DNA from 2 places in the Streptomyces sp. NPDC051207 genome. Region 1 is predicted to be linked to the other one. Evidence: riboswitches for the same ligand, from Rfam matches in the RefSeq annotation. Region 1 holds a riboswitch; the other holds the start of a gene.

Region 1 (14,248 bases):
CAGATCCACACTTCGCGGACCCGGGTCAGACCTCACCCCCCACGGTGGGGGCGTGCGCCGGAACGCGTCGACCGCGGCCGAATGTATCTGTCCAACTGCCGTCTGCAACAGGTCAATCGGACGAGAAATCTGGACGCGCGCGGTCCGGAATGTAGTGAGAATTCGCCCGAGTTCAGGGCAAGTCGGGCTCCACAAAAGGAACCAATGTCGCAAAAGAGCCACACACTTTGGCTACTTCTCATCGCAAGCGGAACCGGAGTTCATATGCGCTTGGCATGTGGATCAAGCCCGGTTCCCCAACTCTACCGTGCTCAACCCTGCAGAATTGCCCCCTCCGTTTCTCTCACGGAGGGGGCAACCCGGCGAACGGTGGGTGATCGGGGGCTCAGCAGCCGCCGGCGACCGCCGGGATGATGGAGACGCCGGCGCCCTCGGGCGTCGCGGTGTCCAGGCCCTGCTCGAAGCGGACGTCGTCGTCGTTGACGTAGACGTTCACGAAGCGGCGCAGCCTGCCCTGGTCGTCCAGGACGCGGGCGGCGATGCCGGTGTGGTTCTTCTCCAGGTCGGCGATGACCTCGCCGAGGGTGGCGCCCTCGGCGGCGACCTCGGCCTGCCCGCCGGTGTAGGTGCGCAGGATGGTGGGGATGCGAACGGTCACGCTCATGCGAGGCCAGCCTCTCGGAAGGAGTCCAGGTTCGGGCGGATGGTGGCGGTGAGGCCGGTGCCGGCCACCGCGTCGAGGGTCTTGAGGCCGTCGCCGGTGTTCAGCACGACGGTCGTCAGCGTCGGGTCCAGGACGCCGTTCTCGATCAGCTTGCGGGTGACACCCACGGTCACCCCGCCGGCGGTCTCCGCGAAGATGCCCTCGGTCCGCGCGAGCAGCTTGATCGCGTCCACCACCTGCTCGTCGGTGACGTCCTCCACGGCCCCACCGGTCCGCCGCGCGATGTCCAGGACGTACGGCCCGTCGGCCGGGTTGCCGATGGCCAGGGACTTGGCGATGGTGTTCGGCTTCTGCGGCCGGACGACGTCGTGGCCCGCCTTGAAGGCGGCGGACACCGGCGAGCAGCCCTCGGCCTGCGCCCCGAAGATCTTGTACGGCCTGTCCGCGACGAGCCCGAGCTCGATCAGCTCCTTGAGCCCCTTGTCGATCTTCGTGAGCTGGGACCCGGAGGCGATGGGCACGACGAGCTGGTCGGGCAGCCGCCAGCCCAGCTGCTCGCAGATCTCGTACGCGAGGGTCTTGGACCCCTCCGCGTAGTAAGGGCGCAGGTTGACGTTGACGAAGCCCCAGCCCTCGCCGGCCGGGTCGCCGATCAGCTCGGAGCAGAAGCGGTTCACGTCGTCGTAGTTGCCCTCGATGCCGACGAGCTCGCCGCCGTACACCGCGGCCATCACGATCTTGCCCTGCTCCAGGTCGTGCGGGATGAACACGCAGGACCGGAAGCCCGCGCGGGCGGCGGCGGCGCCGACGGCACCGGCCAGGTTGCCGGTGGAGGAGCAGCTCAGCGTCGTGAAGCCGAAGGCACGGGCGGCCTCCAGGGCCTGCGCGACGACCCGGTCCTTGAAGGAGTGCGTCGGGTTGCCGGAGTCGTCCTTGACGAACAGCCTGCCCGCGTCGACACCCAGCTCGCGGGCGAGGTTGTCGGCCTTGACGAGCTTGGTCCAGCCGGGGTTGATGTTCGGCTTGTCCGCCACGTCGGCCGGGACGGGCAGCAGCGGCGCGTAGCGCCAGATGTTCGCGGGGCCCGCCGTGATGCGCGCGCGGAGTTCCTCGGTGTCGTACGCCGAGAAGTCGTAGGCGATCTCCAGCGGGCCGAAACACTCCTCGCACGCGAAGACCGGGCCGAGCGGCACGCGGTGGCCGCACTCCCGGCAGGAAAGCGCCGCGGCGGGGCCCAGGTCGACGGAGTTCGTGGTGCTTGCAACAGTCTGCACAGCCATGTGAGGCGAGGCCCTTTCTCCTCATCTTCCTCACGACGCATCTCGCCGTGAGACGGATTTGGCACCTTCCCTAGCCGGGAGCCTCGCGGAGAGCGATCAAGAATGATCTACGAGACCGGCTGGAGGGTTGCCGGGGCTTCATCGGGCCGTTTCCCTCTGCCCCTCTGGATGAGCTGTATGTGGTTGTTGATCACGCGGACGGCGGGGTCGTGACCCCCGACATGCGATGGTCATCCGCGTTGTTCAAGACTGTAACCGACGGCCAGGACAGTTGAGATAGTCGTCCGAACCGCGAGATGAATCACACCGGCTCGCCGAGAGAACGCAGAGGAGCCACCGACCGTGCTGGAAGAAGTCGAGCGCTGGCTGACTGCACGCTCCTGGTCCGCGACCGATCGTCCCCTCCACCAGCTCCTGGCCGCGAAGCGCGCCACGGGGCAGACGGTCAGCGTCGTGCTGCCCGCGCTGAACGAGGAGGAGACGGTCGGCGACATCGTCGCTGTCGTCCGCCGCGACCTGATGCGGGAGGTGCCGCTGGTGGACGAGGTGGTCGTCGTCGACTCGGGCTCCACCGACCGCACCTCCGAGGTGGCGGCCGCCGCGGGCGCCACCGTGGTGCACCGCGACGCGATCCTGCCCCGCATCCCGGCCGTCCCCGGCAAGGGCGAGGTGCTGTGGCGCTCGCTGCTGGTCACGCGCGGGGACATCGTGTGCTTCGTGGACGCCGACCTGAGGGAGTTCTCCTCCGGCTTCGTCTCGGGCATCGTCGGCCCGCTGCTCACCGACCCGGACGTACACCTGGTCAAGGCGATGTACGACCGCCCGCTCGGCTCGGCGGCCGGCCAGGGCGGCCGGGTCACCGAGCTGATGGCCCGCCCCCTGCTGAACATGCACTGGCCGCAGCTCGCGGGCTTCGTGCAGCCCCTCGGCGGCGAGTACGCGGCCCGCCGCACGCTCCTGGAGCAGCTGCCGTTCCCCGTCGGCTACGGCGTGGAGCTGGGCATGCTGGTCGACGCCCTGCACCTGGTGGGCCTCGACGCGCTGGCCCAGGTCGACGTCGGCGTGCGCAGGCACCGCCACCAGGACGGCCAGGCGCTGGGCCGCATGTCCGCCGCGATCTACCGCACCGCCCAGCTCCGGCTGGCCCGCGGCCACCTGATCCGGCCCGCCCTCACCCAGTTCGAACGCGGCGAGGACGGCTTCGAGCCGCGGACCTTCTCGGTCGACACGGAGGAGCGCCCGCCGATGGCGGAGATCGCGGAGTACGCCGAGCGGAAGGTCGCGTGACGCCCGGGAGGCGGCCCGCCGTATACGACCGGGCCACGCCGCGGAACCGTACGTTTGAGCGTTTACCGGCTGGGCTAGGTTGAGGCTTATGGCTTCAACGCAGGCTGCAGCTCAGGGTGCCCAAGTGCTGGTCGCGTCCAATCGCGGCCCGGTCTCGTACACGGTCGGCGAGGACGGCTCGCTGCACGCGAAACGCGGCGGCGGCGGGCTGGTCTCCGGCCTCTCCGCGATCGGCTCCGACGCCGACGCGCTGTGGGTGTGCTCGGCCCTGTCCGACGGCGACCGCGAGGCGGTGCGGCGCGGGGCCGGCGAGCCCGGGGTGCGGATGCTGGACATCGCGGCCGACGTGCACACCGACGCGTACAACGGCATCGCCAACTCCGTGCTGTGGTTCGTGCACCACATGCTCTACCAGACCCCGCTGGAACCGGTCTTCGACGCGGAGTTCCGCCGCCAGTGGACGTCGTACGAGACATACAACCGCGCCTTCGCCGAGGCACTCGCACAGGAGGCGGCCCACGGCGCGTCGGTGCTCGTGCAGGACTACCACCTGACCCTGGTCCCGGGCATGCTGCGCGAGCTGCGCCCGGACCTGCGCATCGGTCACTTCTCGCACACGCCGTGGGCACCGCCGGAGTACTTCCGGCTGCTGCCGGACGACATCGCCGCCCAGGTCCTGCGCGGCATGCTGGGCGCCGACCGCCTCGGCTTCCTCACCCGGCGCTGGGCGGACGCGTTCACGGCGTGCTGCGAGCAGTTCGCGGGCGGGCTCGGGGACACCCGGGTCGGCGTGCACGGCCTCGGCGTCGACGCGGACTTCCTGCGCGAGCGGTCGCAGGAGGCGGACGTCGAGGAGCGCATCAGGAGCCTGCGCGAGGAGATCGGCACGGCACCCGACGGCACGCCGCGCCGCACCATCGTCCGCGTGGACCGCACGGAACTGTCGAAGAACATCGTCCGGGGCCTGCTGGCCTACCGCCGGCTGCTGGCGGACCACCCGGAGTGGCGGGAGCGGGTGGTGCACGTCGCCTTCGCCTACCCGTCGCGGCAGGACCTCGCGGTGTACCGGGAGTACACGGCCGAGGTGCGGCGGGTGGCGGACGAGATCGACTCGACGTTCGGCACGCCCGGCTGGAGGCCGGTCGTGCTGCACGTGAAGGACGACTTCGCCCGCTCGCTGGCGGCCTACCGACTGGCCGACGTGGCCCTGGTCAACCCCATCCGGGACGGCATGAACCTCGTCGCCAAGGAGATCCCGCTGCTGTCCGACGCCGGCTGCGCGCTGGTGCTGTCGCGGGAGGCGGGGGCGTACGAGGAGCTGGGCGAGGACGCGATCGAGGTGAACCCGTACGACGTGGTCGGCACGGCCGGGGCGCTGCACGAGGCGCTGACGATGCCGGCCGGGGAGCGGGCGGAGCGGGCGAAGCGGTTGTCGGCGGCGGCGACGGCGTTGCCGCCGGCGCGGTGGTTCCTGGAGCAGGTGGAGGCGTTGCGGGGCTGAACGCGGCTGCGGCCGGGGGCGGGGGGCGCGGCCCGGCGCTGACGGGTTGCCGCCCGCGCCCGCCCTCCCCCGGACTCTCGACTTCGTCCGAGCCCGGGGGACCCCCGTCGCCCCAGCGGCGCGACTGCCCGCAGTCGGCGACCCGCACATCGCGCCCCGCGCGACCCGCCCGGCGCCACCCCGCGTCAGAGGCGACCCGCAAGCGCCGCCAGCAGCCGCACCACGCCCTCCGGCCCGTCCACCACCACGTCCGCCCGCTGCCGGAGCTCCGGCACCTCGTCGCTGCCGCTGCACACCAGCAGCCCCCCGACCCCCTCCTCCCGCAGCCGGTCCACGGCCGCGAACGCCGGCAGGTCCCCCAGGTCGTCGCCCCCGTACAGCACCGACTCCGCGCCGACCGACCGCACGTACTCGCTCAGCGCCACACCCTTGTCCATCCCCGGCGGCCGCAGCTCCAGCACCAGACGGCCCGGTTCCACGATCAGCCCGTGCCGGGCCGCCAGGTCCGTCAACGGCTCCCGCAGCACCTCGAACGCCGCCTGCGGATCGGCGGCCCGCCGCGTGTGCACGGCCACCGCCCGCCCCTTCTCCTCGACCCACGCACCGGCAGCCACCGCGGCCACCCCGGACCCCGTCAGCAGCCCCGGCAACTCCCCCAGCGCACCCGCGACCCCGGGATGCGGCGCGGGCGCGACGACCTGACCGCTCGCGGCTTCCCAGCGCTCGGCGCCGTAGTGCCCGAGCACGACGAGGTGTTCCAGCCCGGCGACGCCCGCGAACCCGCCGTAGCGCACCGCGACCTCCGCGGGCCGCCCGGTGATCACCGCGACGGAGGCCACCTTCGGCGCGAGCGCGGCCAGGGTCCGTACCGCGTCGGGATGCGGGCGGGCCTGCTCGGGGTCGGCGACGATCGGCGCGAGCGTCCCGTCGAAGTCGAGCGCGACGACGGCCTTGCCGGGCCGCGCGAGAATCGCGTCGAGGCCGCTGCGCCCGGCCGCGGTGGCAGGCGTCGGCAGGGGCCGTGCGGGGTCGGTTTCCGTGGAGTCCGTATAGCTGCCCATACGGCGACCCTATCCAGGCGGGTCCGGTCACCGCTCGGCGCGCCGGGCGTCCCGCACCCGTCTCAGCCGGTTCACGGTCACGGGGTCGAGGGCGAGCGCGCGGGGGTCGTCGAGGAGGGCGTTGAGGAGCTGGTAGTACCGGACGGGCGCCAGCCCCAGCTCCTCCCGTATGGCCCGCTCCTTCGCGCCGGGTCCGGGGAACCCCCGGCGCTCCAGCGCGAGGATGTCCCGTTCCCGCGTCCCCAGCCCCACCGGACCGTCACCCGCACCCATGCCGCCCACGCTAACGCCCGGCACCGACAGCACCCCCACCCGGCACCCGCCCCCCGTACGGGCAAATCGGCCATAAGGCCTCCGCCACGCAAGTGGACTAGACCTCTTGAGGGTAATCGGGCCACACTGTCCCCGTGAGACATGTCATCGCCCTCGACGTGGGCGGCACCGGGATGAAGGCCGCCCTGGTCGGGGCGGACGGCGAGCTGCTGCACCGGGCCCGCCGGGCGACGGGCCGCGAGCGCGGACCGGACGCGGTGGTCGAGGACATCCTCGGCTTCGCGGCCGACCTGCACGCGTACGGCGTGACGCACCTGGGCGGGCCCGCCTCCGCGGCCGGCGTCGCCGTCCCCGGCATCGTGGACGCGGCGTCCGGCGTCGCCGTGTACGCGGCCAACCTCGGCTGGCGCGACGTACCACTGCGGGCCCTGCTCGCCGAGCGGCTGGGCACGCCCGTCGCCCTCGGGCACGACGTGCGCACCGGCGGCCTCGCCGAGGGCCGGGTCGGAGCGGGCCGCGGCGCCGACCGGTTCCTGTTCGTGGCGCTGGGCACCGGCATCGCGGGCGCCATCGGCATCGACGGCCGGGTGGAGGCGGGCGCGCACGGCTTCGCGGGCGAGATCGGCCACGTCGTCGTACGGCCCGGCGGGCTGCCCTGCCCGTGCGGTCAGCGCGGCTGCCTGGAGCGGTTCGCGTCGGCGGCGGCGGTCAGCGAGGCGTGGGCGCGGGTGTGCGGGGACCCGGACGCGGACGCCGCGGACTGCGCCAAGGCCGTCGAGGCGGGCGATGCGCGCGCGGTGCGGGTCTGGCAGGAGGCGGTGGACGCGCTCGCCGACGGCCTGGTCACGGCGCTCACCCTGCTGGACCCGCGCACGCTGATCATCGGTGGCGGCCTGGCCGAGGCGGGGGAAACCTTGTTCTCGCCCCTGCGGGACGCCGTCCGGCGTCGCCTCACCTTCCAGAAGCTGCCGTCCCTCGTCCCCGCGGCGCTGGGCGACACGGCGGGATGCCTCGGTGCCGGGCTCCTGGCCTGGGATCTCCTTGACCACACCGACCGTACGGAGGTAAGCGGCTGATGGCCAACGCCCCAGGGACGCGGGACAGCGCCGACGCGCGGCACCGCCGCGACGCGCACCCTGCCACCGACCACCCGCGGCCCGCGACGGCCGGGGCCCCCACGGTCCTCGCGGGCGCCCGCGTGGTGCTGCCCACCGGAACGGTGGAGGACGGCCGGGTCGTCGTGGACGGCACCCGCATCGCCGCCGCGGCACCGGAACACGCCCGGGTCGTCGACGTCACCGGCCACTGGCTGGTGCCCGGCTTCGTGGACCTGCACAACCACGGCGGCGGCGGCGCGTCCTTCACCTCCGGGACGGTCGAGGAGGTCCTGCGGGGCATCCGCACCCACCGGCTGCACGGCACCACCACCCTGGTCGCCTCCACCGTCACCGGGGACATGGACTTCCTCGCGCACCGCGCGGGCCTGCTGTCGGAGCTGGCCGAGCAGGGCGACATCGCCGGCATCCACTTCGAGGGCCCGTTCATCTCGCCGTGCCGCAAGGGCGCCCACGCCGAGGACCTGCTGCGCGACCCGGACCCGGCCGAGGTGCGCAAGCTGCTCGACGCGGCGCGCGGCCAGGCCCGCATGGTCACCCTCGCCACCGAACTGCCGGGCGGCGTCGACTCCGTACGGCTGCTCGCCGAGCACGGCGTGATCGCGGCGGTCGGCCACACGGACGCGACGTACGAGCAGACCGCCGAGGCCATCGACGCGGGCGCGACGGTCGCCACGCACCTGTTCAACGCGATGCCGGCGCTCGGGCACCGCGCCCCCGGCCCGATCGCCGCCCTGCTGGAGGACGAGCGGGTCACGGTCGAGCTGATCAACGACGGCACGCATCTGCACCCGGCGGCGCTCCAGCTGGCGTTCCGTCACGCGGGAGCGGACCGGGTCGCGTTCATCACCGACGCGATGGACGCGGCGGGCTTCGGCGACGGCCGCTACATGCTCGGCCCGCTGGAGGTCGAGGTGGCCGACGGCGTGGCACGCCTGGTGGAGGGCGGCTCCATCGCGGGCTCGACGCTGACGCTGGACCGCGCGTTCAAGCGGGCGGTGACGGTGGACGGGCTGCCGGTGGAGCAGGCGGTCGCCGCGCTCTCGGCGACCCCGGCCCGCCTGCTCGGCCTCGCCGACCGGATCGGCTCCCTGGAACCCGGCAAGGACGCCGACCTGGTGCTGCTGGACGAGGCCTTCGACGTGAAGGGCGTGATGCGCCGGGGCGCATGGGTGGTCGATCCCCGGCCGGCCTGATCCGTCCCGGGGGGTGGCCGCCGGGACGCGGGCTGGGAGGACAGCCGGGTCTTTGGCATGATCGTGGCCTCGGAAACGGCACTGCACGCACGCGGGGGAGGTCGGCCCAGGTGATCCTCACGGTCACGCTGAACACCGCTCTCGACATCACCTACCGGGTCCCGGCCCTCACGCCGCACGCCTCCCACCGGGTCACGGACGTCACCGAACGCCCCGGCGGCAAGGGGGTGAACGTGGCCCGGGTCCTCGCGGCCCTCGGCCACCGGGTGACCGTCACCGGGTTCGCGGGCGGCGCCACCGGGTGCGCGGTGCGCGACCTGCTGGCCCGGGCGGCGGGCGTGGCGGACGAGCTGGTGCCGGTCGCCGGGCCGACCCGGCGCACGGTCGCCGTGGTGGACGACACGACGGGCGACACGACCCAGCTCAACGAGCCGGGCCCGCCCGTCTCCCCCGCCGAGTGGTCCAACTTCCTGCACGCGTACGAGCGGCTCCTCGGGTCCGCGTCGGCGGTGGCCCTGTGCGGCAGCCTGCCGCCGGGCGTCCCGGTGGGCGCGTACGCCGGTCTGGTGCGGACGGCCAGGGCGGCGGGCGTCCCGGTCCTGCTGGACACCAGCGGGGAGCCGCTGCGCCGGGGCGTGGCGGCCCGCCCGGACATCGTCAAGCCGAACGCGGAGGAGCTGGCCGAGCTGACCGGTTCCCACGAGCCGCTGCGGGCCACGCAGGACGTCCGGCGCCGGGGTGCGCGCACGGTGGTGGCGTCACTGGGCGCGGCGGGCCTGCTCGCGCTCACCCCCGAGGGCCGCTGGCGCGCGGCCCCGCCCGCCCCGGTCCGCGGCAATCCGACGGGCGCCGGCGACTCGGCCTGCGCGGGCCTGCTGTCGGGCCTCGCTGACGGCCTGTCCTGGCCGGACCGGCTGACCCGCGCGGTGGCCCTGTCGGCGGCGACGGTTGCGGCACCGGCAGCGGGCGAGTTCGACCGCCGGACGTACGAGCACCTGCTGTCCCGCGTGGCGGTGACGGCGGAGGCGAGCGCGGCCTGAACCGCGGCCTACGCGTTCGGCTCGTCCTCGAGGAACAGCTGGTCCAGGTTCGCGTTGCACTGGTTGCCCTCGTTGCACACGAGCTGGATCGTGTTGGTGCCCTCGGTCAGGCTGACGTCGGCCCAGGTGTTCTGCCAGCCCTTCTCCCAGTCGTCCTTGGGAGAGCCCGCGAAGTTCTTCATGTTGAGCGGCTGGGCGTTGGCCTTGCCGTTGACCAGGAGGGTGGCGTTGGCGTCCACCCCCGGGATGCCGTACCGCACGTAGAGCCGGTAGGTGTCGGCCTTCTCGATGCCGTTCACCGTCCAGGTCACCGTGGCGCCGACCTGGTTGAAGCCCGCCACGTAGACGCCGCCGTCGGCCTTCGCGCCCTTGACGTCCGACGCCAGGACGGGGCCGTTCTCCAGCCGGAGCGCCTTCGCGTCGATCGCCGGCAGCTCGGCCTCCTCCTCGGCGCCCTTGCTCGGCGCCTCGCTCGGCTTCGCGCTCTGCTGGGCCGTCGGGGCGGTGGTCGCCTGCCCGCCGGACTTGTTGTCGTCGTCGCCGTCGCTGGTGGCCATGGCGATGCCGATGCCGATCACGACGGCCGCGACGACCGCGACGGCACCGATCAGCAGGCCCTTGGTGTTGGGCCCGCGACCCCGCCCGCCGCCGCCACCGGACCCGATGCCGGGCGTCGGGTGCTGCACGGTGGTGGCGCCGCCGGGGAAGGTCTCCGGCGCCGCGTAGTGCGCGCCGGGCCTGCCGTACGGGCTCTGCTGCTGCGGCATGGGGGCGCCGGCCGGCGGCTGCTGGCCGTACTGGCGTGTGCCGACCGTCCGCACCCGGTTGACCGAGTTCGGGTAGCCGTATCCACCGGACGGCGGCTGGGCTCCGTTGGCCTGCCCGTCGGCGTACAGGTAGCCGAACGGGTCGTCGTCCTCGGGCGTGCTCGCGCCGTTGTTGCCGGGCGTCATCCCTTGGTCTCCTCAAACAGGTGCGGTGCGGATGCGGTAGGGGTGGTGAGAAGGGCGAGCCTACCCGCTTCCCGTGCCCCGAACGGGTGACACGGATCGCATCAACTCGCTGACCTGGACCTCAACCGGCGCGCCGGTGCTGTTTGGGACGAGATCGTTTCTCGATGTACATCCGCTCGTCAGCAGACTTCAGGACTTCGTCGGCGGTCATGCCGCAATGCGCCCACCCGATGCCGAAACTGGCGCCCACGCGCACCGCGCGGCCCTCCGCCCGGATGGGCTGGATGATCTCGTTGCGCAGCCGCACGGCGAGGTCCTGCGCGTCGGCCCGGCCGAGCCCGTTGGCGAGAATGACGAATTCGTCACCCCCGAGCCGGGCGACCGTGTCACCGTCGCGCACGCCGCGTGACAGCCGCCGGGCGACCTCGATGAGAACGGCGTCGCCCGCGTTGTGCCCGAAGCGGTCGTTGATGGACTTGAAGCCGTCGAGGTCGCAGAAGAGGACCGCGAGCCCCTTGGTGCCGTCGTCGCGGTCGCTGTGGGGGGCGACGGTGTGCACGTGGTGGTCGAAGGCGTCGTACGCCTCCGCCGCGGGCCCGTAGTCGAAGCCGTGGCTCGGGGTGTCGTAGACGGCGGGGTGGCCGTAGGCCGCGTCGAGGGAATCGGCCGTGGCGGCGTGCAGCGACTGCGGGCGCTGGCAGAGCCGGGCGGCCAGCCGGGCGCGCAGCTCGGCGGAGTTCGGCAGGCCGGTCAGGGAGTCGTGGGAGGCGCGGTGGGCGAGCTGCAGCTCGCGGCGCTTGCGTTCCTCGATGTCCTCGACGTGGGTGAGCAGGAAGCGGGGCCCGTCGGCGGCGTCGGCGACCACGGAGTTGCGCAGCGACACCCACACGTAGCTGCCGTCGCGGCGGCCGAGGCGCAGCTCGGCCCGGCCGCCCTCGGCGGAGGTCCGCAGCAGGGTGCCGATGTCCTCGGGGTGGACCAGGTCGGAGAAGGCGTAGCGGCGCATCGCGGAGGCGGGGCGGCCCAGCAGCCGGCACAGGGCGTCGTTGGTGCGCAGGATGCGGCCGTGCTGTTCGCCGCCCATCTCGGCGATGGCCATGCCGGAGGGCGCGTACTCGAAGGCCTGGCGGAAGCTCTCCTCGCTGGCGCGCAGGGCCTGCTGCTCGCGCTCCAGGCGGACCAGGGCGCGCTGCATGTTGGAGCGCAGCCGGGCGTTGCTGATGGCGATGGCGGCCTGGAAGGCGTACATCTGGAGGGCCTCGCGGCCCCAGGCGCCGGGCCGCCGGCCGTTGCGCGGGCGGTCGACGGAGAGGACGCCGAGGAGTTCGCCGCTGGAGCCGCCGGGGCCGGGCGCGTACATCGGGGCGAAGAGGCGGTCGGCCGGGTGCCACTCGTCCTCGAAGCGCGGGGCGGGGCCGTCGGTGTACCACTGCGGGACGTCGTCGTCGTCGAGGACCCAGCCCTCGGTGTGGGGTATGAACACCAGGTCGCCCCACTGCTCGCCCATGGCGAGGCGGCGGTCCCAGGACTCGCGGGAGCCGACGCGGCCGGTGATGAGGGCCTCGGCGGCGGGGTTGCCCGCGAAGGCGGCGACGACGAGGTCGCCGTCGGGGAGGACGAGGTTGACGCACGCCAGTTCGTACCCGAGGGCGCCCACCGCGCCGTCGGCGACGGTCTGCAGCGTGTCCGCCAGGCTGCGTGCCGTGTTCATCTCGGCCATGGCCTGGTGCAACTGGCGCAGGGACGCAAGGCGGACATACGGCTCCGACTCGGTCTCCATGCTCGCCCTCCCCCCGAGACCTCGCAGCGAATCAAGGGTTCTCTTCGGCGTATCGAACTGGCAGCTTCTCCGCCACTGAATCACAGCGCGCTGCCCACTCGGTACACAGGGTCAACAATTCCTGGCCCTTGTGACTCAAGTCACAGGTGAAGATGAACAATTGAGTGGGGGTTCTGCGTTTCTCCTGTCCCTTTACTGAACGCATTTATGCGCGCAGGGTGACGTTTTCGGCGTTTTCCCGTGAACCCCGTAGTGCCCCGCCGACCCCGCAAGCCCCGTCGGTACCGCCTGCAGCGCCCGCCCCCGCGGCCGGCTCGGCCGTCGGACCTAGGCCGCGGTTGGGTCCGGGGCCCGATGCGGGGCGCGCTGGGCGGAGACTAGCGTTCCGGGAGTGCCGAAGAACTCCCCCGCCCCGCCCCCGATGATCCCCGCGCCCGCCTCCGGGCATGCTGAGGGGGTGACCCACGACGAGTTCCGCGCAGCCATGTCCCGGCTCGCGGCGGGCGTGGTCCTGGTGACCGCGCAGGAGCCGCCGCTCGACGCCGGCGATCCGCAGGCACCGGACGCCGAGGACGTCGGCATGACGGCGACCGCGTTCATGTCGGTCTCGTTGGACCCGCCGCTGGTGCTGGTCAGCCTGCGCGTGGGCTCCCGCATGGACGACCTGCTCGACGAGCAGCCGCAGTGGGCGGTCTCCGTCCTCTCCGAGAGCCAGCGCCACGTCGCGGGCCGCTTCGCGATGAAGGGCCGCCTCAGCGACCGCCTGCTGTTCGAGGACATCCCCTACGTACGCGGCGAGGTGACCGGCGCGCTCCTGGTGGGCGGCGCCCTGGCCACCCTGGAGTGCCGCACGGAACAGCGCGTCGTGGCCGGCGACCACACGCTGGTGGTCGGCCGTGTGCTGACGGCCCACATCCCGAGCGCGGACGGCGGCCCGCTGCTGTACTTCCGGGGCCGCTACCGGCACCTGGGCTGAGGCGGCCGTCCCCTCGGCCGCGGGCGGTTGCGGCCAGTACCGCGGTCACGACCGGCTCTGCGGCTACGACCAGTTCTTCGGGGAACGCCCCCGCTTGGTCTCCGAGCGCTGCTTCTTCTCCCGCAGCCGCCGCTCGTTGATGCCCCGCGGGACGCGGGTGGGCCTGCGCGGCCGGGGCGGCGGCGCCGTGGCCTCGGCCAGCAGGGACGCCAGGCGTACGGCCGCCGTCTCGCGGTTGCGCCACTGGGAGCGGTGCTCGGAGGCGCGGACGGTGACGACGCCGTCGGCCAGGCGCCCGGCCAGCCGCTCCAGTGCCCGCTGCTTCCACACCTCGGGAAGCGCCTGCGTCGCCGCCAGGTCGAAGCGGAGTTCCACCGCCGTGTCGGTGGTGTTGACGTGCTGCCCGCCCGGCCCGGACGACCGCGAGAAACGCCACTGGAGCTCGGCCTCCGGGAGGCAGACGGAGCCGCGGATGACATGGGGACCGGACATGCCGTCCATGTTCCCCTCCCTGTCCGGTCCACGTCACCCCGTTTTCGCCCCGGCAGGTAAAAAAGGTAAAGCCGCCCGGAACCTTCGGCACCTCCCGCGGCGTTCATAGGGGTAGCGGTAACTTCGTGCCCGTACGCAAGCGGTACGGGTAGGAAGCCCGCCGCACCACGCAATCGCGTACGCATCGAAGGAAGGGACTCCCGAACAATGGCTGTAAGCCTGTCCAAGGGCGGCAACGTCTCGCTCACCAAGGAAGCTCCGGGCCTGACCGCCGTCACCGTGGGCCTCGGCTGGGACGTCCGCACCACCACCGGCACTGACTTCGACCTCGACGCCTCCGCGATCGCGGTGAACGCGCAGGGCAAGGTCTACTCGGACGCCCACTTCGTGTTCTTCAACAACAAGCAGACGCCGGACAGCACCATCGTCCACACCGGCGACAACCGCACCGGCGAGGGCGAGGGCGACGACGAGGCGATCAACGTCAACCTGGCCGGCCTCCCGGCGGACATCGACAAGATCGTCTTCCCGGTCTCGATCTACGACGCCGAGAACCGCAACCAGAACTTCGGCCAGGTCCGCAACGCCTACATCCGGATCGTGAACCAGGCCGGCGGCGCGGAGATCGCC
Region 2 (14,248 bases), on a different contig from region 1:
AAGCCGGTCGAGATCGGCCCGACGGTCGACGCGAACGGCGTCGAGCGGAAGGTGAAGGGCCCCGAGAAGCTGCGCGCCAGGCTGAGCAAGGCGTACTTCGGCTCCGGCTCCCAGGTCCCGAAGCCGACCGTCGAGGAGTACAAGGAGATCACGAGCGGCCACGGCCACCACTGATCGCTGCGTTCGCCACGCCACGCGAAGGGCCCCGTCCCGCTGTACGGACGGGGCCCTTCGCCGTGCCCGGGGCTGGATAGGGTGGGCACCAGTCTGAACGTGGCTACGACCCAGGAGCGGCTGATGAGCGCTGTGACCCCCGCTGGAGGCGACACCGCGGCGGGCCGCGCCTGGCCCGCCCTGCTGAACGGCCTGCTGGACCGCCGGGACCTGACCGCCGACGACACGGCGTGGGCGATGGACCTGATCATGCGGGGCGAGGCGACCGACGCGCAGATCGCCGGCTTCGCGGTGGCCCTGCGGGCCAAGGGCGAGACGGTCGAGGAGATCACCGGCCTGGTCCGCACGATGTACGAGCACGCCAACGTGATCCACGTGCCCGGCGACACGGTCGACATCGTCGGCACCGGCGGCGACGGGGCCAGGACGGTGAACATCTCCACCATGTCCGCGATCGTCGTCGCGGGCACCGGCGCCAAGGTCGTCAAGCACGGCAACCGCGCCGCGTCCTCCGCCTCCGGGGCCTCCGACGTGCTGGAGAAGCTCGGCGTGAACCTGGAGCTGACGCCGCAGCGGGTGGCCGAGGTCGCCGAGGAGGCCGGCATCACCTTCTGCTTCGCGGTGAAGTTCCACCCGGCGCTGCGTCACGTGGCGGCGGCCCGCGGCCAGCTCGGCATCCGCACGGTGTTCAACTTCCTGGGCCCGCTGACCAACCCGGCGCGGGTGACGTCCCAGGCGGTCGGCGTGGCCGACGCGCGGATGGCGCCGATCATCGCCGGGGTCTTCGCCGAGCGCGGCAACTCCGCGCTGGTGTTCCGCGGCGACGACGGCCTGGACGAGCTGACCACGACGTCCACGTCCCACGTGTGGGTGGTCCGGGACGGCAAGGTGTCCGCGGAGACCTTCGACCCCCGCGACGTCGGCCTCGACCTGGTCCCCGTGGAGGCGCTGCGCGGCGCGGACGCCTCCTACAACGCGGAGGTCGCCCGCAGGCTGCTGGAGGGCGAGCCCGGCCCGGTGAGGGACGCCGTCCTGCTGAACTCGGCGGCGGCCCTGGTGGCCCTGAACCCCGGTGACGCGCCGCTGGCCGAGCAGATCCGCGCCGCCATGGCGCGGGCCGCCGAGGCCATCGACTCCGGCGCGGCCAAGCGTGCCCTGGACCGCTGGGTCGCGGCGAGCCACGCCTGACCCCGGCCGCCGTGCCGTACGTCCCGCGATCCGGACACGGGTTGCGGGACGTCGATCTTTTCCGTACGTTTCTGGGCAGGTCATGAGCGACAGTCACGCGGCCCCGGCCGGCTGTCCGGCAACCCTCCGTCCGTGGCGGGGTGCCCCGGGTGAAGACCAGGCCGCAGTCAGCAAGGTCTGCGGCAAGCGCGGACCCCTCGCGCGCTTCTGACGGAGCGCGGGGCCAGGGGTCCTGGTCGTTCGAGGGAGTCTCCCGTGAGCAAGCGAATGCGTTAGGGCCGCAGAGCCCCGCCTCCGCATCCCCCCTTTTCCCCGCGCTTCGTCGCGCGCCGCGTCCGAGCCCTGTTCTGTCCTGCCGGCTCGCGCGGTGATTCCCCCTGCCTTCACGGGAGCTTCGCCATGTCCGTCTCCACCGCTGCCGCCGACCAGTCCCTGCACACCCCGCTGCCCGTGCTGGGCCGGGACGTCACCGTGCCCCTCGTCACCGGCGGCGAGGTCACCTACGCCGCGCTCGACTACGCCGCCAGCGCCCCCGCCCTCCAGCGCGTCTGGGACGACGTCGCCGCCTACGCGCCGTACTACGGCAGCGTGCACCGGGGCGCCGGGTACCTGTCGCAGCTGTCCACCGACCTGTTCGAGAACGCCCGGCGGACCGTCGCCGAGTTCCTCGGCTGCCGAGGCGACGACCAGGTCGTCTTCACCCGGTCCACCACCGACTCCCTCAACCTGCTCGCCGCCGCGCTCCCGGCCGGCTGCGAGGTCTTCGTCTTCGAGACCGAGCACCACGCCTCCCTGCTGCCCTGGCGCGGCGCCCGCGTCACCTGCCTCGACGCCCCGCGCAGCCCCCGGCAGGCGGTGCGGACGCTGGAGCGCGCCCTCGCCGGCCGCGCACCCCACGGCCCGGCCCTCGTCTGCGTCACCGGCGCCTCCAACGTCACCGGGGAGCTGTGGCCGGTGCGGGAGCTGGCCGCCGCCGCCCACGCGCACGGCGCCCGGATCGTCCTCGACGCCGCCCAGCTCGCGCCCCACCACCCCGTCTCCGTGACGGAGCTGGACGTCGACTGGGTCGCCTTCTCGGGGCACAAGCTGTACGCGCCGTTCGGCTCGGGCGTGCTGGCCGGGCGCGTCGACTGGCTGCGGGAGGCCGAGCCGTACCTCGCGGGCGGCGGCGCCAGCCGCAAGGTCACCCGCCGCGCGGACGGGGGAGTGGACGTGGAGTGGCACGACGGCGCCGCCCGGCACGAGGCCGGCTCGCCCAACGTCATCGGCGCCCACGCCGTCGCCTCCGCCTGCAAGGCCCTCACCGAGGCCGGGTTCGACACGCTCGTCGCCCGCGAGGAGCACCTGATCCGCAGGGTGCGCGAGGGTCTCGCCGACGTCCCCCAGGTGCGGTTCCTGTCGCTGTTCGGGGACGACGCGCCGCGGGTCGGGGTCCTCTCCTTCGTCGTGGACGGCTGGAACAGCTCCCACTTCGCCGCCGCCCTGTCCGCCGAGTACGGCATCGGCGTCCGCGACGGCCTGTTCTGCGCCCACCCGCTGCTGCGCACCCTGCTGGGCAGCGACCCGCAGGCGCAGGGCGAGTGCGGCGCCCCTGAGGCCGCGCCCGGCGAGACGTCCCTCAACGCCGTCCGGGTGAGCTTCGGCGCGGGCACCCCCGACGCGCACGTGGACCGCTTCGTGACCGCCTGCCGGGAGCTGGTGCGCGACGGCGCGCGCTGGAGCTACCGCACCGAGAACGGCCGCTGCGTCCCCGACACCTCGGCGACGCCCGCCTCCGCGTGACCCGGCAGCCCGGCGCCCAGCAGGATCATCCGCAGGGCCCGCTCGGTGGCGTCGGTGAGCAGTTCGGCGGCCCGCAGCAGCGCCTCGTCCAGGGCCATCGGCGCGGGCAGGATGCCGTGGCAGGCGTCCACGCCCGGCACCTCGTGGGCACCCTCGCCGAGCGTGCCCGCGAGGGCCAGCACCGGGCGGCCGTACCGCTTGGCGCGCCGGGCCACCTCACCCGGGACCTTGCCGCGCGGCGTCTGGCGGTCCAGGGCGCCCTCGGCGGTGACGACCAGATCGGCGCGGGCCAGCCGGGCGTCCAGGTCCAGGTGGTCCAGGAGCACGGTGAAGCGGGGCAGCAGGCGGGCGCCGAGCGCGGCGAGCCCGGCGCCGAGCCCGCCCGAGGCGCCGGTACCGGGACCGGTGCGCAGGTCGGTGCCGGTGACGCGCAGATCGCGGGTGAGGACGTACGCCCAGTTCTCCAGGGCCGCCGACAGGTCCTCGACCTGGGCCGGGGTCGCGCCCTTCTGCGGGCCGAAGACGCGGGCGACGCCGCGCTGCCCGCACAGCACGTTGAACGGGTTGCAGGCGACGAGCAGTTCCGCGTGCGCGAGCCGGGGGTCGAGACCCGCCGGGTCGACGCGGCGCAGCCGGATCAGCTCCCGCCCTCCGCGCGGCAGTTCGCGGCCGTCGGCGTCCAGCAGCCGGGCGCCGAGCGCCTGGAGCGCGCCCGCGCCGCCGTCGGACGTTCCGGAGTCGCCGCAGCCGACCAGGATGCGCCGCGCGCCCGTGCCGAGCGCGGCGCGGATCAGCTCGCCGACGCCGTACGTGGTGGTGGCGCCGGGGTCGCGCAGGGATCGCGGGATCAGGGAGAGGCCCGCGACGGCGGCCATCTCCACGACCGCCGTGTCCCCGGAGCCGAGCAGCGCGAAGTGGGTGCCGACGCTCTCCCCGACCGGGCCGGTGGCGGACAGCGCGACCAGCCGGCCGCCGGTGGTGGCGGCCAGCGTGGCGGCCGTGCCCTCGCCGCCGTCCACCAGCGGGACGAGGTCGACGTCGGCGGCGGGCAGCACCCGGCGCACGCCGGCCGCGATGGCGTCGGCGGCGGCCTGGGCGGACAGGGACTCCTTGAAGCCGGTGGGGGCCACGGCGATGCGACGGAGCATGGGGTTCTCCTCAGCGGGTCAGGGGAACGCCGAGCAGCGGCCACACCGCGACGGCGAACAGCAGGACGAGCACGGCGGTCAGCGGGGCCAGCACGGCCGACAGCCGCAGCAGGTCCCGCGGGGTGTAGCTGGGGGTGCCGGGCAGCTCGGCGAAGAGCGCGACCGGTTTGGCGGAGGCGGGCAGCGTGTGGCAGAACCCGGCGGCGGCGGTCGAGGCGAGCGCGGCGGCGACCGGGTTGACCCCGGCGGCCACGGCCGCCGCGACGACCAGCGGCACCAGCACCGACGAGCGGGCCGACCGGGACTGGAGCACCAGGTGGGCGGCCGTGCTGACCGCGATCACGACCGCCAGGAACACCGAGGGCGCGACCTGCGAGGGCAGCCCCGAGACCAGCCACTTCGCGGCCCCGGAGTCGGCGAGCGCGATGCCCATCGCCATCGTCGCGGCCATGAACAGCAGCAGCGCCCACGGCACCGTCCGCAGCGCGTCCTTCAGCCGGACCGTGCCGAGCGCGGGCGAGGACGCGACGACGGCGCCGATCAGCGCGACGACCGCGGGCGGCACCCGGTGCAGCGGCTCGCTGCACCACAGCACGACCACCGTCGCCAGCAGCAGCGCGCAGCGCGACTCGGCCGGCGTCCACGGGCCGGTCACCGGCTGCTCGCTGTGCCGCTGGATGTCCCGCGCCGTGATGTGCACGGGGCCCTCGCGGTCCGCGCGCCGGGTCGTCGTCAGCAGCACGGCCTCGGCGGCCAGATGGGAGGACGCCACCGCCAGCGGCAGCCCGAGCAGCAGCCACTGGGTGAACCCGATCCGCTCTCCGGACGTCTCCCACAGCACCGACACGGTGATCAGATGTGCGCCCGCGCCGATCAGGGTCGCCACCGCCGACAGCAGGATCACGGTCGGGAACAGCAGCGCCAGCATCACGATCAGTCGCCGCCGGTCGCCGAGCGCCTTGGCGAGGGCCAGGAACACCGGCAGCGCCAGCGCGGCCCGGCCGGACGTGGCGGGCACCGCGAACGCCGTGACGACCAGCGCGGCCGTCGTCAGGTGCACCAGCTGCCGCACGGTGCGCGCCCCGCCGACCAGGAACGCCGCCGCCCGCCCCGCGAGCCCCGTCCGCGTCACCGCGGCGGCCAGCACGAAGGCGCAGATCAGCAGCCAGACCGTCGCGTCGCCGAGGGTGCCGAACAGGGTGTCGCTGCTGATCACCCCGGTCGCGGTCAGCGCGAGCCCGGCGCCCAGCGCGATGTACGTGTCGTCGATCGGCGTGGCGATCCAGGCGCAGGTCGCCAGCGCGAACACGGCGAGCGTGAACCGGGCCTCGGCACCGAGGCCGGGGAAGGTGCCGGGCACCGCGAGCAGCGCGCACACCGACAGGGCGGCGCACAGGGCGGCACACAGGCCGGCGGTCAGCCGGAGGTTCGGGGTCACGCCCTTGACGGTCCACCCCGGCGGTGAGCCCTCAATGAGCCGCGCATGAAGGAACTTTCACGAGGACCCCGGCCCTCGGCGAGCCCACGCCCCGGCGGCCCACGCCCGGCCCCGGCTCACCCCGGCAGCCGGTACCCCATCCCCCGTACCGTCTCCACCCGCTGCGCCCCGAGCTTCTTGCGCAGCGCGCGCACGTACACGTCCACGATGTTGGAGCCCGGGTCGAAGTCGTAGCCCCACACGTGGGAGAGGATCTGCTCGCGGGAGAGTACCTGCCCCGGGTGCCTCAGGAACAGTTCCAGCAGGACGAACTCACGGGCCGTCAGGTCCACGGTCCGTTCCCCGGAGCGGGCCCGCCGGGTGCGCAGGTCCAGGCTCAGCGTGCCCGAGCGCAGCACCGTCACCTCGGGCGCCCGGGCCGCCGTACGCAGCCGCAGGCGCACCCGGGCGAGGAGTTCCTCGAAGCGGAACGGCTTGGTCATCCAGTCGTCGGCGCCGCCCTCCAGGCCGGCCACCGTGTCCCCCACCGAGTCCCGCGCGGTCAGCACGATCACCGGGACCGTCACCCGGGCCTCGCGCAGTTCGCGCAGCACCGTGAAGCCGTCCCGGCCGGGCAGCCCGATGTCCAGCACGACCAGGTCGAAGCCGCCGGTCAGCGCGTACTCGCAGGCCGCGTCGCCGTCGCCGACGACGCTGGTCGTGAAGCCGTTGGAGCGCAGGCCCTTCTGCACGAAGGAGGCGATGCGCTCCTCGTCCTCGACGATCAGGATGCGGTTCACGTGCGTGCCTCTTCCAGGGTCAGGACGAAGGTGGCGCCGCCGCCCTCGGTCTCGCGCAGGCCGATCCGGCCGCCGTGCGCCTCGGCGATCGCCCGCACGATGGACAGCCCGAGCCCGGCGCCGGAGGAGCGCGCGCCGCGCCGGGCGGTGCCGCGCCGGAACCGCTCGAAGATCACCTCGGCGTCCTGCGGGCGCACTCCCGGCCCGGAGTCGGCGACGTACAGCTCGACGCGCGTGCCGTCCGCGCGGGAGCCGATGCGGATGGTCTGGCCGGGCGCGGTGTGCTGCACGGCGTTCTGCGCGAGCTGCACCATCGCCTGCGTGATCCGCTGCGGGTCCAGCTCGGCCTCCCGGTCGGCGACCTCGGTGAGCTGCCAGTCGCGCTCGCCGAGGGTGCGGGCCTTGACGTAGACGTCGGCGGTGAGTTCGGCGAGCTGGACCGGCTCCGGGGTGACGAAGTCGGGCCGTTCGGCCTTGGCGAGCAGCAGCAGGTCCTCCACGATGCGGCTCATCCGGTCCAGCTCGTCGGTGACCAGCCGCACCGTCTCCTCGCGCTCGGCCGGGTCGTCGCCCATCAGCTCCAGATGGCCGCGCACGATCGTGATCGGGGTGCGCAGCTCGTGCCCGGCGTCGTCCACGAACTGGCGCTGCGCGGCGAAGGCCCGCTCCAGCCGGTCGAGCATCGCGTTGAACGTCTCGGCGAGGGCCGCCACGTCGTCCCGGCCGGGCACCGGGATACGGCGCGTCAGGTCCTGCTCGGTGAGCTGCGCCGCCGCCGCGCGCACCAGCCGCACCGGCCGCAGGATCCGGCCGGCGACCACCCAGCCGATGCCGGTGGTCAGCAGCAGGGCGGCCCCGGAGATGGCGAGCAGCAGGCGGGTCACCTCGTCGACCCGGTGCTGTTCGCGGCCCGGGTGGAAGGCGACGACGAACGCGGCCTCCGGCCTCCCGCCGTGCCGGGCGACGGCGACCTTGGCCCAGCGGACCTCACCCGCGGGGCGGTGCAGGGTGCCGGTGGAGCCAGGCGCGTCGAAGACCCGGCGGCGGGCGCCGGCATCCTGGTGCAGTGGCAGCGGTACGTCGATGTCACGCGGCTGGATGATCTGCGCGGGCCCGCGGCCCGGCCGGCCGACCAGCCCGATCAGCTCCTCGTCCGGGTCGGCGTACTGGCGTTCCAGGAAGACGTGCAGCAGCCGCGCCGGGTCGGTGAACGGACGGCCGGTCCTCGGGTCGACGCCCCGCTCCTCGAAGTTGGCGAACTCGCCGGCCTCCTGCGCGAGCAGTCCGTCGACCCGCCGGCCGGCGTCCCGCAGCAGGATGGAACGGGTGGTCGCGGCCACCGAGGCGAGGGCGACCGCCATCACCAGCAGCAGCCACAGCAGGATGCGTACCCGGGCGGAGAGCCGCCGCCGCGGGCGGTCAGCCGTCGCTCCGCCCGTCGTCGTCGGGTCCGCCGCCGTCGTCGTCCCGTCCGAAGCCGCCGGGTCCACCTGTGTCGTCGTCATCGTCGTCGCTCGCGGGGCTGTCGGTGACCGGCGGCCGGGAAACGACCACCTGGTCGCTCGGCTCCGGCGCGGGCCGGGTGGGCTTCGGCGCGGGGGAGGGGCGGTCCAGCTCCACCCCCGACGGGACCTTCGGCGGTTTCGGCTCGTCGGTGAGGACGAAACTGGTCGCGGCGATGCCGAGCGGGATCGCCACGACGGCGGTCAGGGCCGCCATCCGGTGCGAGAAGACCATGCGGCGATCCTGCCCGGGCCCGGCCCCGGCCCGGATGAGCCCGGGATGAAGAAGTCTTCATCCGGGCGGGAGCCGGGCGGGGTCGTTCAGCTGTCGAGGCCGATGGCGAACGCCGCCTCCAGGTCGTGCTGCGAGTAGGTGCGGAACGCCACGTGCGTGTCCGTGCCCTCCACGCCGGGGATCTTGCTGATCCGGCCGGGGATGATCTCCGCGAGGTCCTCGTGCTGCTTCACGCGCACCATCGCGATCAGGTCGTACGTCCCGGTGACGGAGAAGACCTCGCTCACGCTCTCCAGCGAGGCGATCTGCTCCGCGATCTCGGGAATGCGGTCCACGCTGGTCTTGATGAGGACGATCGCGGTGATCACGGCTGGTTCTCTCCCTCGGGGGCTGGCGCTGGGGCGCTGTTCACTCTAGTCGTACGGCGAAAGCGCACCCAGGCGCAGACGAAGCCCAGGCCGAACCCCACCAGGTGCGCCAGGTACGCAACGCCGGGACCGGAGGAGGCCCGGCCCGCCGCCAGCCACTGCAGGACCGCCCAGAAGGGCAGCACGATCCACGCCGGGAAGCGCACCGGCAGGAAGAACAGGAACGGCAGAAGACTGGTGACGCGGGCCCGCGGGAACAGATAGAGAAAGGCGCCGAGGACCGCCGAGATGGCCCCCGACGCGCCGACCAGGGACTGGGGTGACGTCGCGTTGGCGGCGGCGTAGCCCAGCAGGGCCAGGTAGCCGCAGCCGAGGTAGAAGAGGGTGAACCGCACACGGCCCATGCGTTCCTCGGTCATCGTTCCGAAGACGTAGAGGAAGAGCATGTTGCCGAGCAGATGCACCCAGCTGCCGTGGACGAACAGCGCCGTCGCCGGGGTGAGGACGGCGCCCGGGGAACCGCCGAACAGATCCGCCGGGATCACGCCCCAGCGCCGGAAGTAGGCGCGCTGCTCGGCCGCCAGCTCCTCCCCGGTGCCGTACCCGGGATTCAGCCCCGAGGCCGGGCCGAGTAGGAAGACCAGACAGCACAGCGCGATCAGCCCGTACGTCACCGGCGCCGCCGGGCACCGGACCGTTCCGCCGGCCGGCGCTCTCCAGATACCGATCATGAACAGAGCATGGCGTAACCGGACTCATCAGGACAGAGCGCCTCGCCGCCGTGGGCGGACGGGCGGCGGGCACCCGCCAGGCCGTAGGGTTACGAGCCACACGCAGCCGGGAGACCGGCGCGTCACCGACAATAGAAGGCACAGAAGGAAAGAGCACCGATGACGGTTCCCCGGCCGACCGCCACGACGCGGTGGCGCTGCGCCCTGTGCGGCAACCTGACGCGCTTCGACGTGACCCGCTCGTCCAAGGTCGTCGAGTACGTGCACCTCGACCTCGCCGGGGAGCCGCAGGTCGAGGAGCGCGAGGTGCTCAGTGAGACCATCGACTCGGTGCGGTGCCGCTGGTGCAACGCCGTGGACCAGGTGGAACTCGTGGACAGGCCGGCCGCCGGCTCCTGACGGAGCGGGCCCGGCGCAGGGCGATCCCCGACGGGGTCCCGATCCGGGACCGGCGCGGGATCCCGCACAGGCATTGGGGTGACGGATGGTGGAGACCACAGGCGGGGGGCCGCAGGACGGCGCCGCCGAGGTGCTCGACCGTCCGCTGCCCGACGGTGTGCGCCGCCGCGTCGTGCAGATCGTGTCCGACGGCTTCGGCGGGCTGACGATGGCCGAACTGCCCGCCCAGCTGAGGCAGTACGCGCGGTTCACGCCGACACGCCGGGCGAAGTTCGCGGGCAACGCCATGGCGGCGGCGCTGGAGACCGACCCGCTGTTCCGGCAGCGCATCGGCGAGAAACTGAGAGAGGCGCAGCCGGAGATCGCCGGCGCCCTGGACTCCGGCGCCCCGCCCCCGGCCGCGGACCCGCTCGACGTGGCGGCCGCGGCCTACGTACTGCGGCCCACGGGCTGGGTGAAGCTCGTGACCGCGGCCGGCGAGGAGGCCTTGCGGGCCGACGCCGAACGCGCCGACGAGGAGAACCGCGCCGAGCTGGAACGGCTGCGCGCCGAACTCGCCCAGGCCCACGAGCACACCCGGGCCGAGACCGAGCGGCTGCGCGCCGAACTGGAGTCGGCGAAGAAGGAGGCCGAGTCGCTGCACCGCAAGCTGCGCTCCGCCCTCAGCGACGTCAAGCGCGGCGAGGCCGCCCTGCGCAAGGCGCACGGCGAGATCGAGGCCGTGCGCGCCGAGAGCCACACCCAGGTCTCCGCCGCCGAGAGCGAGAGCCGGCGCCTCAAGGCCCGCCTCGCCGAGGCGGAGGCGACCCTGGAGGCCACCCGCCGGGCCGCCCGGGAGGGCCGCAGCGTCGAGGACATGCGGGTACGGCTGCTGCTGGACACCCTGCTCGACGCCACCCAGGGGCTGCGCCGGGAACTGGCGCTGCCCCCGGTGTCGGTGCGGCCCGCCGAGACCGTGGACGCCGTCGAGCCCGGCCGGATGACGCCGAAGGACATCGCCGCCCGCGCGCTGTCCGACAACGACCCCGCGATCCTCGACCAGTTGCTCGCGCTGCCGCAGGCCCATCTGGTCGTCGACGGCTACAACGTCACCAAGACCGGCTATCCGCAGATGCCGCTGGAGAAGCAGCGCCTCAGGCTGCTCGGCCAGCTCTCCCAGCTCGCCGCGCAGACCGGCGCCGAGGTGACGTGCGTCTTCGACGGCGCCGAGCTGGCCGCGCCCGTGCTGCTCGCGCCGCCGCGCGGGGTGCGGGTGCTGTTCTCCAAGCCGGGCGTCACCGCCGACGAGCTGATCCGCCAGCTGGTGCGCGCCGAGCCGCCCGGCCGGCCCGTCATCGTCGCCTCCACCGACCGCGAGGTGGCCGACGGGGTCGCCCGCGCGGGCGCGCGCCCGGTGGCGTCGGCGGTGCTCCTCAAGCGGCTTTCCTGACTGCTGGTTCCCTTCTGCCCCAACCGCAACGTACCGGCGCAATGCCCGAATTGACGGAACCCTCACGCAACGTAGTGTCAAGCGCACGTCACCGCTGGTGAGTTCACGGCAGAGAATGCGATCCGTAACCGGGATATTTCGGCAGAGGATTTGAACTGATCACGGATGGGTCACTAGGGTCTGCCTTCGAACCCGCGAACGGGTGATCACTCACGAGAAGGAGCTCGCCCCCGTGGCGTCCCACCGTCGTCCCAAGCAGCCGAGTCGCACACGCGTGACCGTGCTGACCACCGCAGCCGCCGCTGCTGTCGCCCTGAGCTCGCAGGCCGCGCACGCCGCGCCCAGCGAGAAGCCGAGCAAGGACGAGGTCAAGGCCAAGGTAGACAAGCTCTACGAGCAGGCAGAACAGGCCACCGAGAAGTACAACGGGGCCAAGGAGAAGCAGGAGAAGCTCCAGGAGGAGATCTCCACCATCCAGGACAACGTCGCCCGCGGTCAGGAAGAACTCAACGACCTGCGCGACGGCCTGGGCACGATGGCCAGCGCCCAGTACCGCACGGGCGGCATCGACCCCTCCGTTCAGCTGTTCCTCTCGTCCGACCCGGACGACTACCTCGACAAGGCGTCCACGCTCGATCAGCTCAGCAGCCAGCAGGTCGAGGCGCTGAGGAAGATCCAGGAGAAGCAGCGCGAGCTGGCCCAGGACCGCGCCGAGGCCTCCGAGAAGCTCAAGGACCTGGCGTCCACCAGGACCGAGCTCGGCAAGAAGAAGAAGGAAGTCCAGAGCAAGCTCGCCGCCGCGCAGAAGCTGCTCAACAGCCTCACCGCGAAGGAGAAGGCCGCCCTCGCCGCCGAGCAGGAGCGCGCCACCCGCAGCAGCGAGCGCGACGCCCTCAGCGGCTCCTCCTCCGCCGCCTCGGGACGGGCCGCCGCGGCCTACGCCGCCGCCCAGTCCAAGCTCGGCTCCCCTTACGTCTACGGCGCCACCGGCCCGTCCTCCTTCGACTGCTCGGGCCTGACCTCGTGGGCGTACGCCCAGGCCGGCGTGGCCATACCCCGGACCTCCGAGGCGCAGTCCGGCTACGGCACGCGGATCACCTCGGTGAACGACCTCCAGGTCGGCGACCTGGTGTTCTTCTTCAACGACCTGCACCACGTGGGCCTGTACGCGGGCAACGGCCAGATCATCCACGCGCCGCGCACCGGCACGGTGGTCCGCTACGAGTCGATGAACACCATCGGCGGCCCCTTCATGTGGGGCGTCCGGGTCTGACCCGAACCCCCTGCCGTGCCTGTGCAAGACGGCACGCCGTACCGCCCGAACGGGCGAATTGCACAGAGCGTCGACGACCCCACGCCCCGCCGGTGACCTGCGTCAGCGGCGGGGCGTCACCGTACGTGCCCACGGCGGTCGTTGGTGTGCGCCCCGCCACGGGGTTACTGTCTGCCGCGCTTCTCTCACCGCCGGGCCCCTTTCCGGCGTCAGGGAGCGGACCTGTCCGCCAGCGGAAGGAGTGCGGCTTCCCGTGGGTTCCCATCGTCGCGTTGCACCGTCCGGCCTCGACCGGGGCTCGGCCGCCGTGCTCGGCGTCCTGTCCGTCACGGCCGCCGCCCTCGGCGCCGTACCGGCCCCCGCGGCCCCGGCCGCGCCGCTCGACGACGCGCGTGCCGAGGTCGAGCGTCTGCACGCCGCCGCCGAGAAGGCCACCGAGGCCTTCAACGAGGCCGAGGAACGCGCCGACGCACTGCGCGGGGAGGTCCGCGACGCGCAGGACCGCATCGCCCGGCGGCAGAGCCACGTCAACGCCCTGCGGGAGTCGCTCGGTTCGCTGGCCGGCGCCCAGTACCGCGACGGCGGCATCGACCCGGCCCTCGCCCTGCTGCTCACCTCCGACCCGGACGACTACCTCGACAAGGCGGCCGTGCTCGACCGGATCGGCGCCCGCCAGGCCGGCGAACTGCGCAACCTCCGCAAGGCCCTGCGCGAACTCGCCCAGGAACGCGCGGAGGCCGCCGGCAAGGTCGCCGCACTCGACGAGAGCCGAAGAGCCGTCGCCGCCCACAAGAAGACCGTCGAACAGAAACTCGCCGCGGCCCGGCGGCTGCTGAACTCCCTGTCGGACGACGACCGCGCCGCCTACGACCGCGCCTCCCGCACCGGCCGCGCCGACCTGCCCGTCCCCGGCGGCGACGCCCCGGCCTCCGGACGGGCCGCCGCCGCCCTCGCCGCCGCCCGGGCCGCCCTCGGCAAGCCCTACGTCTGGGGCGCCAACGGCCCCACCGGCTTCGACTGCTCGGGCCTGACGCAGTGGTCGTACGCGCAGGCCGGGATCGCCCTGCCGCGCACCTCGCAGGCCCAGCGGTACGCCGGCCGGCAGGTCCCGCTCTCCGAGGCCCGCCCCGGCGACCTGGTCACCTACCGGTCCGACGCCAGCCACATCGGGATGTACGCCGGCAACGGCCAGGTCATCCACGCCCCCTACCCGGGAGCCCCGGTGCGCTACGACCCGGTGGGCATGATGCCGGTCTCCTCCGTCACCAGGGTCTGACGTCGCACGGCCCTGCGCCCTTACCCTCTCAAGGGTGGCCAGGGCCTGTCCGGAGTTTCCCGTCCCCGCCGCGACGCCCGGCACCGGGCCTCGCCGCGCTCCCGGGCGCGCTCCCGTCTTCTCCGCGCCCGCGCTGTGTCTGCTGCTCGTCTCCCTTGTGGCGTGCGGCGGACGGCCGGACGCCCAGACGCTGCGGGCCGACGTCCAGCGGGTGCTCGACCGGCGCGCCGAGGCCCTCCTCGACCGCGACGAGCGCGCCCTGGCGGAGACCGGCGCGCGGGCCGGGTACGACAACCTGCGGGCCGTGCCGCTGGACGGCTGGTCGTACCGCGTGAAGGACGTGCGGCGCAGCGGCGACACGGTCACCGCCGACACCGAACTGCGCTACCGCGTCCGCAGCGTCGACCGCGCCCCCGTCACCACGGCCCGCACCCTGCGGCTGAGCCGGGACGCGGACGGCCGGTGGTCCGTGGACCGGGACCGGCCCGCGAAGAAGTCCGCGCAGCAACTGTGGGACCAGGGCGCG

Evidence for each region. A riboswitch is a leader RNA that binds a small molecule or an ion and turns the genes downstream of it on or off. The one in region 1 is predicted to bind S-adenosylmethionine.
Region 2: linked by a shared signal. The riboswitch ahead of AB0M97_RS15025 (aminotransferase class V-fold PLP-dependent enzyme) and the one ahead of thrC (threonine synthase) in region 1 are both predicted to bind S-adenosylmethionine.

Annotation. Positions count from the first base shown of each region.
Region 1 covers NZ_JBFBAX010000016.1:99,388-113,635, reverse strand. Annotated here, with positions in the region: gene AB0M97_RS17835 (MoaD/ThiS family protein) at 386-664, opposite strand; gene thrC (threonine synthase) at 661-1,944, opposite strand; SAM riboswitch class I at 1,963-2,119, opposite strand; gene AB0M97_RS17825 (glucosyl-3-phosphoglycerate synthase) at 2,287-3,231, shown strand; gene AB0M97_RS17820 (trehalose-6-phosphate synthase) at 3,320-4,732, shown strand; gene otsB (trehalose-phosphatase) at 4,918-5,793, opposite strand; gene AB0M97_RS17810 (DUF3263 domain-containing protein) at 5,821-6,066, opposite strand; gene AB0M97_RS17805 (ROK family protein) at 6,201-7,142, shown strand; gene nagA (N-acetylglucosamine-6-phosphate deacetylase) at 7,142-8,377, shown strand; gene AB0M97_RS17795 (1-phosphofructokinase family hexose kinase) at 8,488-9,417, shown strand; gene AB0M97_RS17790 (carbohydrate-binding protein) at 9,426-10,370, opposite strand; gene cdgB (diguanylate cyclase CdgB) at 10,492-12,150, opposite strand; gene AB0M97_RS17780 (flavin reductase family protein) at 12,572-13,126, shown strand; gene arfB (alternative ribosome rescue aminoacyl-tRNA hydrolase ArfB) at 13,190-13,627, opposite strand; gene AB0M97_RS17770 (TerD family protein) at 13,826-14,248, shown strand, end outside.
Region 2 covers NZ_JBFBAX010000012.1:161,483-175,730, forward strand. Annotated here, with positions in the region: gene AB0M97_RS15015 (cytochrome bc complex cytochrome b subunit) at 1-174, shown strand, start outside; gene trpD (anthranilate phosphoribosyltransferase) at 298-1,362, shown strand; SAM riboswitch class IV at 1,441-1,557, shown strand; gene AB0M97_RS15025 (aminotransferase class V-fold PLP-dependent enzyme) at 1,762-3,144, shown strand; gene AB0M97_RS15030 (glycerate kinase) at 3,084-4,292, opposite strand; gene AB0M97_RS15035 (SLC13 family permease) at 4,303-5,712, opposite strand; gene AB0M97_RS15040 (response regulator transcription factor) at 5,847-6,509, opposite strand; gene AB0M97_RS15045 (ATP-binding protein) at 6,506-7,870, opposite strand; gene AB0M97_RS15050 (small secreted hydrophilic protein) at 7,929-8,246, opposite strand; gene AB0M97_RS15055 (Lrp/AsnC ligand binding domain-containing protein) at 8,333-8,614, opposite strand; gene AB0M97_RS15060 (rhomboid family intramembrane serine protease) at 8,611-9,345, opposite strand; gene AB0M97_RS15065 (hypothetical protein) at 9,505-9,744, shown strand; gene AB0M97_RS15070 (NYN domain-containing protein) at 9,830-11,173, shown strand; gene AB0M97_RS15075 (NlpC/P60 family protein) at 11,406-12,446, shown strand; gene AB0M97_RS15080 (NlpC/P60 family protein) at 12,700-13,722, shown strand; gene AB0M97_RS15085 (hypothetical protein) at 13,856-14,248, shown strand, end outside.